DNA from 4 places in the Clostridium sp. MF28 genome. Region 1 is predicted to be linked to each of the others. Evidence: riboswitches for the same ligand, from Rfam matches in the RefSeq annotation. Region 1 holds a riboswitch; each other region holds the start of a gene.
What was found. A riboswitch is a leader RNA that binds a small molecule or an ion and turns the genes downstream of it on or off. The one in region 1 is predicted to bind cyclic di-GMP.

Region 2: it holds a riboswitch for cyclic di-GMP, as region 1 does, so the genes downstream of both, AXY43_RS09580 (prepilin peptidase) here and AXY43_RS24530 (hypothetical protein) in region 1, are expected to answer to the same signal.
Region 3: it holds a riboswitch for cyclic di-GMP, as region 1 does, so the genes downstream of both, AXY43_RS20425 (sugar transferase) here and AXY43_RS24530 (hypothetical protein) in region 1, are expected to answer to the same signal.
Region 4: it holds a riboswitch for cyclic di-GMP, as region 1 does, so the genes downstream of both, AXY43_RS08515 (hypothetical protein) here and AXY43_RS24530 (hypothetical protein) in region 1, are expected to answer to the same signal.

What each region holds. Positions count from the first base shown of each region.
Region 1 is NZ_CP014331.1:5,538,258-5,541,553, forward strand. It holds gene AXY43_RS24525 (NAD(P)/FAD-dependent oxidoreductase) at 1-261, shown strand, start outside; cyclic di-GMP riboswitch class II at 1,131-1,214, shown strand; gene AXY43_RS24530 (hypothetical protein) at 1,332-1,535, shown strand; gene AXY43_RS24535 (biotin transporter BioY) at 2,013-2,558, opposite strand; gene bioB (biotin synthase BioB) at 2,594-3,296, opposite strand, start outside.
Region 2 is NZ_CP014331.1:2,159,798-2,163,093, reverse strand. It holds gene AXY43_RS09585 (YebC/PmpR family DNA-binding transcriptional regulator) at 91-828, shown strand; cyclic di-GMP riboswitch class II at 1,517-1,599, shown strand; gene AXY43_RS09580 (prepilin peptidase) at 1,838-2,590, shown strand; gene AXY43_RS09575 (GspE/PulE family protein) at 2,705-3,296, shown strand, end outside.
Region 3 is NZ_CP014331.1:4,659,767-4,663,062, reverse strand. It holds gene AXY43_RS20430 (glycosyltransferase) at 1-900, opposite strand, end outside; gene AXY43_RS20425 (sugar transferase) at 1,069-1,740, opposite strand; cyclic di-GMP riboswitch class II at 1,819-1,901, opposite strand; gene AXY43_RS20420 (tyrosine-protein phosphatase) at 1,991-2,755, opposite strand.
Region 4 is NZ_CP014331.1:1,895,932-1,899,227, forward strand. It holds gene AXY43_RS08510 (3-oxoacyl-[acyl-carrier-protein] synthase III C-terminal domain-containing protein) at 145-1,131, opposite strand; gene AXY43_RS08515 (hypothetical protein) at 1,185-1,496, opposite strand; cyclic di-GMP riboswitch class I at 1,658-1,745, opposite strand; gene AXY43_RS08520 (aromatic acid exporter family protein) at 1,857-2,822, opposite strand; gene AXY43_RS28735 (diguanylate cyclase) at 2,995-3,150, opposite strand; gene AXY43_RS27795 (hypothetical protein) at 3,153-3,296, opposite strand, start outside.

The DNA.
Region 1 (3,296 bases):
TTAACATCAGCTATGCCATATAGAACTATGACAAATATTTTAAACTTCATACAAGCCATGGATACAGTAGTTCCAGGATTTGCAAGCAGAGAAACATTATTATATGGCCCAGAAATAAAATTCTACAGTAATAGAATTGATTTAGATAAAAATTTCGAAACTAATATAAAAGGCTTACATTGTTTAGGTGACTCAAGTGGATGGACTAGAGGACTTATGATGGCATCAGCCATGGGTGTGATAATGGGTAGAAAACTTTAAAAATATTGAAAATACTAAGTTGTATTAATATAAAGTATTCATAAATTCAGGGAATGATAACATTCATTAAACAGTATTCTACATAATTTTTTATGAAAATTATGGGGGATGCTGTTTTTTTATAAAAGATATATTAATTTAAATGATGTGTTATTAGTAATAACCTAAAGTTAAGATTATAAATTGTATAAAGAAATATAGATAACCCAACTAAGACCTTAACTTATGCATATAACTCGCTGAAATGAGTAACATACTTTTGTTCCAGTTTCTAGGTAATTCTGATGGGTGATTCTAAGGCTATAAAAGTTGCACCCAAAGTGCTAGTCTCAAAGAACAAGCTTTGAACTAGCACATTTGGAACAACTTATAGCCAAAGAATCACATCCATCAAAATTACCAATGAAACATTCCACAAAAGTATATTACTCATTTCTGGTTGGAAGACATTTCATAGTCTAAGTATAGTTTATGATTTCGGTAAGTTATCACATAAGTTTAGTTTTAAATTTGGATATCTATATGAGAATTATAAAATTAATAAGGGTAACTTATTACAATACATAAATAAGTTACCCATAAACGATTTTATATAGAAGGATAAATAGTTAATAAGAAATTATCTTATTTTCTTATTATAGCTGATAATTATTACAAGATTATAACAAATATGTTAATTCAATATAAACATTATATTAAAATAAACTTAAATATGATATTTAAGGACAGTAAATAAAATTTTTTATACATTTAATAATTACCTTTAAATATGTAACAATTATTGTAAGGTAAATATTGCATTTAATGTTGATTTTTCTTATATTATTGTTATAATATATACATAGAAAGACATAAAGTAACATAAATATACAAAGATTGGGAACTGTGAAAAATTCTCTGTATTTGGGCATCTTGAGAATTTGGAGTTAATGATGCAACCCACCAATCAAAACTAATTAATTTTTTTAATTAGTTTTGATTGGTTTTTTATATTTTTGAACTAAACATAATAGAGTTAAAAGTAAATAAAATAGTTTTTTAAAGTTAATATATATGAGAGGTGATATGCTATGAAGATACATAATGAAATCATGAAAGTTATAAATGATAATTTGGAAAAGTGTTCTAAATTTGAATTTGTTGCAGAGTTAAGAGATTTAACTTTAGCAGATATGTACTATATTGAAAAGATATCGAGTATTGATAGTATAAAAGCGAAGTTCAATTATAAAATAATAAATAATACTTATATAAAGATTAATTATTCACGTTAATTAATATGTAGGAAGAGGGAAGACATGACACTAACTATTAAGATTAAATTAGGCAAAATAAAGAAAACGGAAGATGATGATAATAAAATAATTACAGACTTTTCTCATAAAGAGGTTTAATTAATAAGAATCATGGACATTAGAAATATTGTTTATGATTCTTATTTTTTTGTTATAATAATATGGTAGATTTGACGAGGAGAGTAATGGTATAAATAAAAAGGTATATGAGCTATTAGAGGAGATAAAATTACATTCAGAGAAAATTAGTGATTGGGAACAAATAACAAATATATTTGCTAATGCTATTAAAAGAAAAGGATTGAATAATGAAGAAGTTGAAGAGATAAGTGAGAGAATACTTAGAGAAGTTAGAAAAAAGTAGAAGTGAATTTGAATGATTTATAATATAAAGGACTTTCTTTAATGTTATAATTTAAAGAAAATCCTTTTTAGCGAATATATATATTTTAACTATTATAATCCAGCGCTTTTAATTCTTTTTCTAATCTGAGGCCCTATTAGTGATGCAACTACCATCTTTGCGAGGTCAGCAGGAATAAATGGAAGAACACCAATTGTTAGAGCCTTATTAAATGGTAGATGTGCAACATATGCTAGCCATACTGTTCCGAGCATGTAGGTTACTAGTGTACCTATCAGCATACCTAAAAAGCACATAAAAATTTTATTAGGAAATTTGTCAATGAATATTCCACTTATAAATGCCATAAAAGCGAATCCAATTAAATATCCACCTGTTGGCCCTGCTAATTTAGTAAATCCACCAGAGAATCCTGAAAAAACGGGCAATCCCAATGCACCTATGAGAAGATAAATAAGATAACTAATTGTTCCTTCCTTTTTTCCAATTATATATATAGTAAGGTAAATTGCCAAATTTGTTAATGTAATTGGTACTATACCAATAGGAATTGAAAATGGTGCAGATGTACATATAAAAGCACTCATTATTCCGATTATTGTTAACTGACGTGCGTTAGTTCTACGTATATTTTCCATAATTTTAAATCTCCTTTATATATTATATTTCTTTTCTATAATTCTTTTTTAATTAAAAAACCGAGTGTTTGCAACATTATTTTATCTTGGCATGTATTGTTACCTACAGTAGTCAGCATATCACCAGTTATCGTTGCATTAGCTCCAGATTGAAAAATTTCTATGCCGCCATCTTCAAAATAAGTTCTTCCGGCAGCCATACGAATATAAGCTGTTGGATTTATGTAACGAAAAATAGCAATCGTTCTTAAGATATCGTCATTAGAAATCCTCTTTAAATTTTCTAATGGAGTACCTTTGATAGGCATTAATATATTTATTGGTATAGATATAACTCCAAGTTCTGATAAGCTTATAGCCATGTCAATTCTGTCATACCAAGTTTCACCCATTCCTATAATACCACCGGAACAAACTTTTAAACCTGCATTTTGCGCTAGTTTAATTTCTTTAATCTTGTCATCATATGAATGAGTAGTACAAATATTATGAAAGTTTCTTTTAGAAGTTTCTATGTTTGCATGGTACATTGTGACTCCTGCTTCTTTTAAAAGTACAAATTGTTCTTCGCTTAAAAAACCGTGAGATGCACATAGGTTGATGGAACATTCTTTATTCATCATTTTGTATGCTTGTACAGCTTTATCAAAATCGCTCCCAACTAAAGCTCTTCCTGCTGTAACAATAGAGTATCTATGTACACCATTAGCTTCATTTTTTTTGCAGTCTTTTAAAATT
Region 2 (3,296 bases), 2.8 Mb from region 1:
TAAAATAAGATCAAGATTTAGGGACTTAATTGCAATATATATTTATAAAAATAGAGATAATTATTACGAATAAAGTAAGGAGGAAAACATATGTCAGGACACTCAAAGTGGCATAACATTCAAGCAAAAAAGGGCAAGACAGATGCAAAAAGAGGTAAGATTTTTACTAAGATAGGTAAAGAAATTGTGATGGCTGTTAAAAATGGTGGAGCTAACCAGGATATAAATGCAAAATTAAGAGATGTAGTTGCAAAAGCCAAGGCAGCAAACATGCCTAATGATACTATTTCAAAAGCAATTAAAAAGGCATCTGGGGAATTATCATCAGTTAATTATGAAAATATAGTTTATGAAGGTTATGGACCTAGTGGAGTAGCTGTAATAGTTGAAACTCTTACTGATAATAAAAATAGATCTGCTGGAAATGTAAGAAGTGCATTTACAAAAGGCGGCGGAAACATGGGTACATCAGGTTGTGTATCATTTATGTTCCAAGAAAAAGGCGAAATTGTCATTGAAAAAGAAGATAAAGATGAAGATGAATTAATGATGATTGCTTTGGATGCTGGTGCAGAAGATTTCGCATCAGAAGAAGAAGTATTTGTAGTAACAACTGCACCTGAAGAGTTCGGAATAGTTAGAGAAGCATTAGAAGCACAAGGCATTGAATTCTTAGAAGCTTCAGTTAAGATGATTCCAGATACATACACAGCAATAGATGAAGCAGATGCTAAGAAGTTCCAAAAGATGTTAGACTTACTTGATGACGATGATGACGTTCAAGAAGTATACCACAACGCTGAATTCCCTGAAGGATGGGATGAGTAAAATATTTTAAGTTACTGTAAAAGTGCAAAATCACTGGATAATAATATATTTATTAAAATAATAACACTTTCAATATTGATATGCATAGTTAATTGATATTGGAGGTGTTTTTTTTGCCCACCTGTAGATTTATTAACTGTAAAAGAAAAGGATAGCTTGGCTGGTACAACAGCTATCCCTAAACGGTTGTTATATTTATTAATAGAAGGATAAATAATTAGTAAGAAATTATCTTACAAAGTTATTATAACAAACAATTATTACAAAATTATATTGAAAATGTTAATTGAGTATAAATGTTTTCTTAAATAAAATTAAGGAGTGGTAAACAATTAAAGAAATAAAACGCATTTTCTTGTAAATTCAATTTTCTAATTCTTTTTAGATTGGAAACTAACATCTTTTGGTGTAGATATGTAAAACATGATTAACAATATTATTCAATAGTTGTAAAAAAATTGTAAACATGGTATTATGGAATAGAAATATATATGGCAATTATTCTAAAATTTTATATGAAAAGTGACAAAAATGTAGGACTATAAGTAAATAATTGCTAATAATATTAGAAGAAAAAAGTTTTAAACAAGATAGACCAATTAATGATCATTATGGTATAATTACTATGGCATATATTGGCTATATTTAATATGTTATGTAAGAAATAAAAGAGACAGCAAGTATATTTTGTTATAAGGAAACTTTGATCCATATATTTTAATTGGGCACTTTATATATGGTGAGTTAGTAGTGCAACCGACCTTTATATTTTATAAAGGCCGGTTTTTATATTTTTTTAAAGAATTTGTAATATACTTGCAAATACAGTGGAGATATATTGAAGAGGTACTTTAGCTACTATGATTAAAATAAGAGAATGAATTTTTATTATCTTAATATAATTTTGATTAAATATTTTTGAAAAAATGAGAATAAAATACAAATTTGCTCACAACAACGTTTACAAAAAAGTTAAATAATATTAAAATATACAATGAGAGGTGATTTTTTGGACTATGCATTAATATGTATTTTAGGACTAGTTATAGGCAGTTTTTTAAATGTTTGTATTTATAGAATTCCTATAGAAAAATCAATTGCATTCCCACCATCCCATTGTACAACCTGTAAACATAACTTAAATCCACTAGATCTAGTGCCTGTATTTAGCTATATATTTCTTAGAGGAAGATGTAGGTATTGTGGTGAAAAAATCTCTATAAGATATCCTATTATAGAAATCTTAAATGGATTGTTGTATTTAATTGTGTATGTAAAGTTTGGATTAGATCTGATTACCTTAAAATATTGTATTTTGGTATCTCTTTTAATCGCAATTAGTGCTATAGATTTCGATACTCAGTTTGTATTTACAAGCACCACGATTTTTGGAGGAATAGTTGGCATTTTATTTATATTATTACAGTATGTTTTATATAAGAATAATGTTCTAGATTTAATTCTGGGAGGAATACTAGGAGCAATAATCATAGGACTAATAGTGTTTTTAACAAGAGGAATGGGCGAAGGTGATATTGAAATTGCCGCTGTGTGTGGATTGTTCCTAGGAATTAAAGGAATTTTATTAGGCTTATTTCTAGCAATTGTGCTAGGTGGAATAATAGGAATAATTGTTTTGATACTAAAATTAAAGAAGGCAAAAGAAAAAATAGCATTTGGGCCTTTTGTAGCAATAGGAAGTTTAATTTCAATGCTCTACGGGGCGGAAATATTAAAAATTTACTGGAATTTGTTAATGTGAAGATACACTTTTTTACAATAACTTTACTTGTGAAAATCGAATAGCAAACTTATACTAAATATAAGGTGTTATACCGCATTTTATATATAATTCATAGGAAAGGTGAGACTCAGAATGGCAACTGAAAAAAGAAGACTAGGTAACATTCTTGTAAATGCGGGAAAAATTACAGGATATCAATTGCAAGAAGCATTAAAGTCTCAGAGGACACTAGGGAAGAAGCTAGGAGAAATACTACTCGATAGTAAGATTATAACTGAAGAAGATATAATAGAAGCAATAGAACAACAGACAGGAATTAAAAAAGTAGATTTAAATACAATAAATTTTGATAAAAAAGCTATAAGTATAATTCCTAAAAATTTATGTGATAAATATAATCTGATACCATTCGGATTTGAAAAGAATAAAATAAAGGTTACGTTATCAGATCCCTTAAATATATATGCAATAGATGACGTTGCAATATCTACTGGGTTTGAAATAGAATCATACATATCAAAGAAAGACGATATAAAAAAGTTTATAGAAATATATTATAGCAGTCAGCAGGTTAGCTTGGCAGCTCAACAACTTTCAAAAGAAAGTTCTGAAGCAAAGAATTTAAAAGTTAATATAGATGAAATGGATACTGTTAAGAATGCTCCGGTTGTAAAAATGGTAGAGTACTTATTTAAGAACTCAATAGAGCTAAATGCATCAGATA
Region 3 (3,296 bases), 880 kb from region 1:
ATTGTGGATAACATCATTATTTCCGATCACATTATTAATCACACAAGGCTTCTTCATATACATGGACTCAAGCAAACTCATCGGCAAGCCTTCCCACAAAGAAGTCAGGATAAATGCATCTGCATTCATAGACATTCTTAACGCCTCTCCTCGCTCAGTCCACCCGGTAACTTCAATATTAGGTGCTTTTAATTCTTCTCTTAGTTCACCCTCACCAATCCAAAGAAACTTTACATCCGGCATAGCCTCCGCAACCTTATTAAATAGCGCAGGATTCTTCTGATGGCAAATACGCCCCAGCGTAAACACTGTATAAGGATGTTCTTTCACTTCCACCTGATCAATCATCTTCTGCAAATCATTTAGATTGACTGCGTTGTTTACATAAGTAGCACGCTTGGTAAGTTTCAAAGTCTCTTGATGCTCACCCTCGCTGCAACTGATGGTCGTGCATTTTCTTTTAGCACATACAGCTTCAATTATCTTAAACATCATTCTCTTTGCAAATTTGTAGTTCTGCATCAAGAAACTATAACCATGAGGCGTATAAAACAAAGGATTTTTCTTACCATTAAAAGCAAGTCTTCCAATTACCCCCGCTTTACTGCTGTGGAGATGAATAATATCTGGATTAACCTTCTTGACAATCGCTTTTACTTCTCTAAGAGCTTTTATGTCTTTCACAGGATTAATTACTCTACCAAAATTCTTAACCTCGATCAAATGGATTCTCTTATCGAAATTATCCTTATAATCTGATGGAGTCTGTGGACGTACCGCGTATGCAATGTACATATCATACTCATTAACTAGCTCATTAGCGAGATCAACGATGTATGTAAACACACCTCCGCCCATGGCTTCAACAATATATAAAATCTTCTTTTTCTTAGTCTCCATTATCCTCTACCCTTCGAATTCTTTTTCTATAAAATCTATGGACATTAAATAGTTGCTAACTCGATATAAATTTAGATGCCATTACCATATCTGAAACTTTTTTATTAAAATTACGACAATATTTCTCTATATTTATTGAGTCACAGATCAAACTCTGCCCAAATGAATCTATCTCGCATGTTCATCACCAAAAAACACCCCGAATGTTTTTAAAACTAACTTTATGTCAACTAGAGTATTTCTCTCTCTAACATACTTAACGTCTAATCTCATCCAATCTTCAAAGCCAATATCACTTCTTCCAGACACTTGCCAGTAGCAAGTTAGTCCTGGTTTAACTGTTAATCTTTCCATCATCCAATCTTCAAATTTCACTACTTCTTTTGGAAGTGATGGCCTCGGTCCAACTAAACTCATTTCACCTTTTAAGACATTAACTAATTGTGGCAATTCATCTATACTTGTTTTTCTTATGAATCTTCCTATTTTAGTTACCCTTGGATCTTCTTTCATTTTAAACATTGGTCCAGCCATTTCATTTTTAGCACTTAGCTTGTCCTTTAATTCTTCTGCATTGGCCACCATAGATCTAAATTTATACATCCTGAATTTTTTGCCATTTCTTCCGACTCTCTCTTGCGAAAAGATAGAATTTCCTTCTGATTCTAATCTTATTAAAATGGCCACAACTAAAAATATTGGGCTTAAAATTATAAGTCCAATAGATGAACAAAACACATCCATAGTTCTCTTTAAAAAACAATATCCTATTCTGCTGTCTTCCGTTTCCAGTTGTTCTTTAAACAAAACTTCCTCACTGTTAAATTCTAACTGCTGCATACTACTCCCCCTAAAGCTCATTATCACCAAACGAACAAATTTTCCCCTTATTATTCACAAAAAGCAACCAACCTTAACATAAATCAAAGCCGGTTGCACTAATAACTCACCATATATAAAGTGCCCAGATAAACATATGGATCAACGTCTCTCTATCACAGATTATACCACATAATTAATAATTTGTTAATATTGATTCGACAATCCATCTCATGAAATTTATCCCATTGTTAGACATTTAACAATAAATTTATCTTTTAAAAAATCCAAATATCGATTTCTTTTCTTTAATTTTCTCTCCTGAAAACTTTATCTCCCCATTATTTAGCATTTTTTCAGAACTATCTTTAAATACATCCTTGATTGTGCTTTTATTTATTAAATCCAAAGCCGTACTAAGACCAGTATTTCTTCTATTAATATTATGAGCATCAGACCCTATAAAGTTATATATCCCATTATTTAGAAGCACATTAGCTGTCCTTTGAACTTTTTCTCCAAATCTTCCATCTATACTTCCAGCATTTACTTGGAATAAATAACCTTCATTAATAAACTTATTAATATTCTTAGGATCTTGTATAATAGGAATATATCTTTCTGGATGTGCAATTACTGGTACTATATTTCTTACTTGAAGCTCATAAAGAGTGTCAAATATACTTTCATCAAACTTTCTCATCGGAAATTCAATCAGCATATATCTAGAATCATTTATAGTCCCAATATTCCCTTGTATATAGTATTCTATTATCTTTTCAGTATAATAAACTTCCTGACCACTATATACCTTTATATCTATGTTCTCTTTCACTAAAATATTATTAATTTCCTTCACATAATTCTTAACTTCATCAATTGTAGCTTCTCCATACTCAAGTAAATAATGAGGAGTAGCCACAATTTCTTTAACACCATCTTTTTCCGCATTTCTAAGCATCTCCAAAGTCATTTCCATATCCTTAGATCCATCATCAATCCCAGGTATTATATGCGAATGAATATCAACTATCATAACAATCCCTCTCCTCTAAAAATAAAAAATCAGTAAAAGCTTCCCTCTTCTTTCCGTAAATATACTCATAAAACTAATTTTCATAGATATCCAATTTAAATCTTCGACTTATTAGATAAACAAATTCGCTAGAAATTATAATTTTTATTCATAATCCACTTCAAGTAGATATCCATATTCCAAACCATATCTATGCCTGAATATATTCTATACTAGAAATAAAAATCTTGCTTTTGTGGAAGTGTTACATTAGAAGCTAAACTGTAATTATATATCCAATTTAAACCTCCGACTTATTAGATAAGCAAATTTGCTAGAACTTTAAATTCATGTCTTTACTAGAAATTGTAAATATATTTGTGGAGAAAACATTTGAAAATGAGCTGTTAAAGGTTCTTAGCTGTAGGTTGTTCGATTTTAGCTTGTGAAGTGAGAGTCCAAAATTTTATTTTGGGTTCTCGAACTTCCTCAGCGAATGTAATGAGTCGAGCTTCCCTAGGAAAGTCGGCGCATGCTAAAGTGGATACAACCTGCTGCTTAG
Region 4 (3,296 bases), 2.5 Mb from region 1:
TTATTCTTAAATTAGTGATATTCTAATATATATTTATCCGAAGTATATTTACTTGCATTTCATATGATAGCATCAAACTCATAAATATAACCTTCTATAGATTTTACTACAGAAGGTTATATTTATGAAGTGCGTTTTCTAATATTAATATTTATATAACATAACTATACTCTGAGAACCAGATCCAATAGTCCAGAAAATTACATAGTCACCTCTTTTAACTTTACCTTCCTTTATCGATTCATACAATGCTATGAAAGGGCTAGTAGTTCCAGTATATCCATATTTATTTCCTATATAGATACTCTTATCTTCTCCTATATCTAAAAGTTGTCTTATATTTTTTATATTTATAAACGCAAACTGAGAAAAGCAAAACATCTTAATATCTTCATTTTCTAAGCCATTTTTCTTCAGCATCTTTTTAGCAATCTCTGCTGCGGGATAAACACATGCCCCACCATCAAATGGCAACCATTTCAGATAAAGTTCGCTTACATCTTTTGATTTGAAAAAATTAGAGAATCCTTCACTTGGATACATAATGTTATGACTTTCCTCTGTGTTTATATAATATTCTGCATCAACTATCCCACACTCTTCTTCAACTTTTTCTAAAATTATTGCACATGCAGCATGTCCATAATTTCCATAGCAAAGCTCATTATTTGGGTCAGCTAATGAATCAACATCATCACAACCAATAATTAATGCTCTTTTAGCTCGCTTCGACGATTCTAAATAATTTGACATATTCTCTAATGCAACAGTCATGCCAGCACAATTAGCATTCATATCAAAACACATTACATTTCTTCCTGCATTTAATTCCTTATGTATTAAAATAGATGTTGCTGGTGCTACATATTCCGATAATATAGATGAATAAACTAGTACATCTATATCACTACCTGTCAAGTTAGCCTTATCTAATACTGATTTTGCTACTTTTACTGCTAGAGATAAAGTTGTCTCCTGTTCATTAAACATAAATCGTTTATCTCTACCCATTATATCTACTAATAAATGTTCTACATCTTTATCTTGTTTTTCAAAATGTTTTAAATAAATATCATTTGAAACAACTTCTGATGCATGACAAACATCAATACAACTTAGTCTTATTCCCATAATAATCTCCTAGCTAATGTAATTCAATTTAATATTATAAATTATGTATCATTTTAAATTATTTCAATTACCAATCCAGTGTTCCTACTTATTCTTGATAATTGCATCTTTAAAGTAATATTGCTACCAACATTTGCTATAACCTTTACAAACTTGCAAGCCTTGTACATTTGAAAACATCCTTCTAACATTGGTAACATCTCTTGTCTTGAAACGTTTAACTCTCTTGCGTCAAAATTCAATACATATTCTGAAGTTTGTATAGGAGATAGTTCTTTTCTAAAATCTTCAACAAAACTATTAGCATCGTTTGGTTCAAACATTCCCCATATCCTTATATTAATCTCCTTTTTTGCTTTGTCCAAAGACAGTTGATACTTTTTCATTTACTACACCTAACCTTTCTTTATTTAAATTGTTACCATATACACATATTTCAATGATTTTGTATCAAAATAAAAAGGTACCTATTAATTATTAATAGGCACCAAAAATAAACAAATGACTAATGTTTATATAACTACATTTTGGCAACCTGGCAATCATTGAAAATGAATTTCTTTAGACCCATAGCTTTGCGGCCCTACCTTTCGGCAAGTGTGCTATTATCAATGCATATGATATGCATAATTTTACACTTATTTTTGATAAATTTCAATATTTATACCAATATTTTTACCATTAATGGCATTAAAACTAATTTTAGTAAGTTATATTTATAATTTCTACTTATTTTGAAAAGATTCCTTGAATTCTTTCTTAATAACTAGGAAATCTTCTAAATCATTCAAAAACTGAAATAATAACGCTCTATTTTCAAATTCGTTTCGATTTTTAGGCAAATCCATTTTTTCATAATCTTTCCTAAGCAAATTTAGTTTATCTATAAGCTCTACACAATCATTATCTTCCTTAAGATTCATTGCAACTTCATTTGTAAATTCTGATAATATTCTAGTTTGATCATAAGTCATATAAAATCTCGAGAAATGCCTCTTCATTCTTTTCATTGTATCTAGCTGTATTATTCTCATCTCTATATAACTCAAATAATAATCATTTTTTTTAAATAAATGGTTATTATTTATTATCTGCGCCATAAATTTAGACTTATTAATTAATTCCTCAACGCTCACTGATATTTGCTTTTCATAAATTGGTACAGCTTGAGTAACAAGGCTTACTGCCATATCTGATAATATAGCTCTATAATAATCTTCTATTCTTTCTTTGTTTTTTTCAAATTGTTCTTCCAATGATGCGGTATATAAATTAAACATCATTGCTACTCCAATTCCTATTACAGTTAATTGTGCTTCGTTTATAATCCATGAAATATTTATATTTGTGCTTGTAAGTAAATGTGTTGATAATACAGATCCAACTACCATTCCTTCCTCTATTTTTAAAATTATTGTTGTTTGTATAAATATAATTAAAAATAATCCGAATATGATTGGGTTATTTCCAAGTAATAAATATAGCATAAACGACAAAAGAATGGCTAATGCAGAAGCAATTATTCTTCTCCCTGCAACTAATAAAGATTCTTTTTTTGTATCTTGAATACTTAGGATTGCAATAATTCCTGAAGTCACTCCAAATTGTAAACCAACATAATTTGATATAATAATTGCTATTGTAGCTGATAATGCCATTTTAAGAGTTTTAGATTGTAAATATTTTATCATTTTTACTTTCTCCTACCATGCTTAAATTCTTATTCATTATATAATCTTCACTTTTGCATGTAGCTTGCCTTTCATATGTATCTTAATTAAATAACGCTTTTTGCACACGTGTTCCAGATTTATAATGAAATATATACCTCCTTCATTGAGATTATAAGAGGCATATATTTCATTACCTAGAAACCTTTTTTAACTTCTTATTTTCATACATTTTATAATCAGCTTTCCTTAACAGCTCCTCTAAATTATCTGCTTCACTCAGCTTATAGCTAGTTGATCCAAAACTTATTTCTAGTTTATATGTTTTACCATCTGAATCTTCTATTATTTTTAATCTTTATTGATTATCCGAGAATAGCTCATTTCATTATTTATATTATATTGCACTATTATTTGACTTAGTAATAATGCCAAAATAATTATGCACAATGCTAACATATATCTTTTTCTTATCGTTTTTATAACTTTGGTATA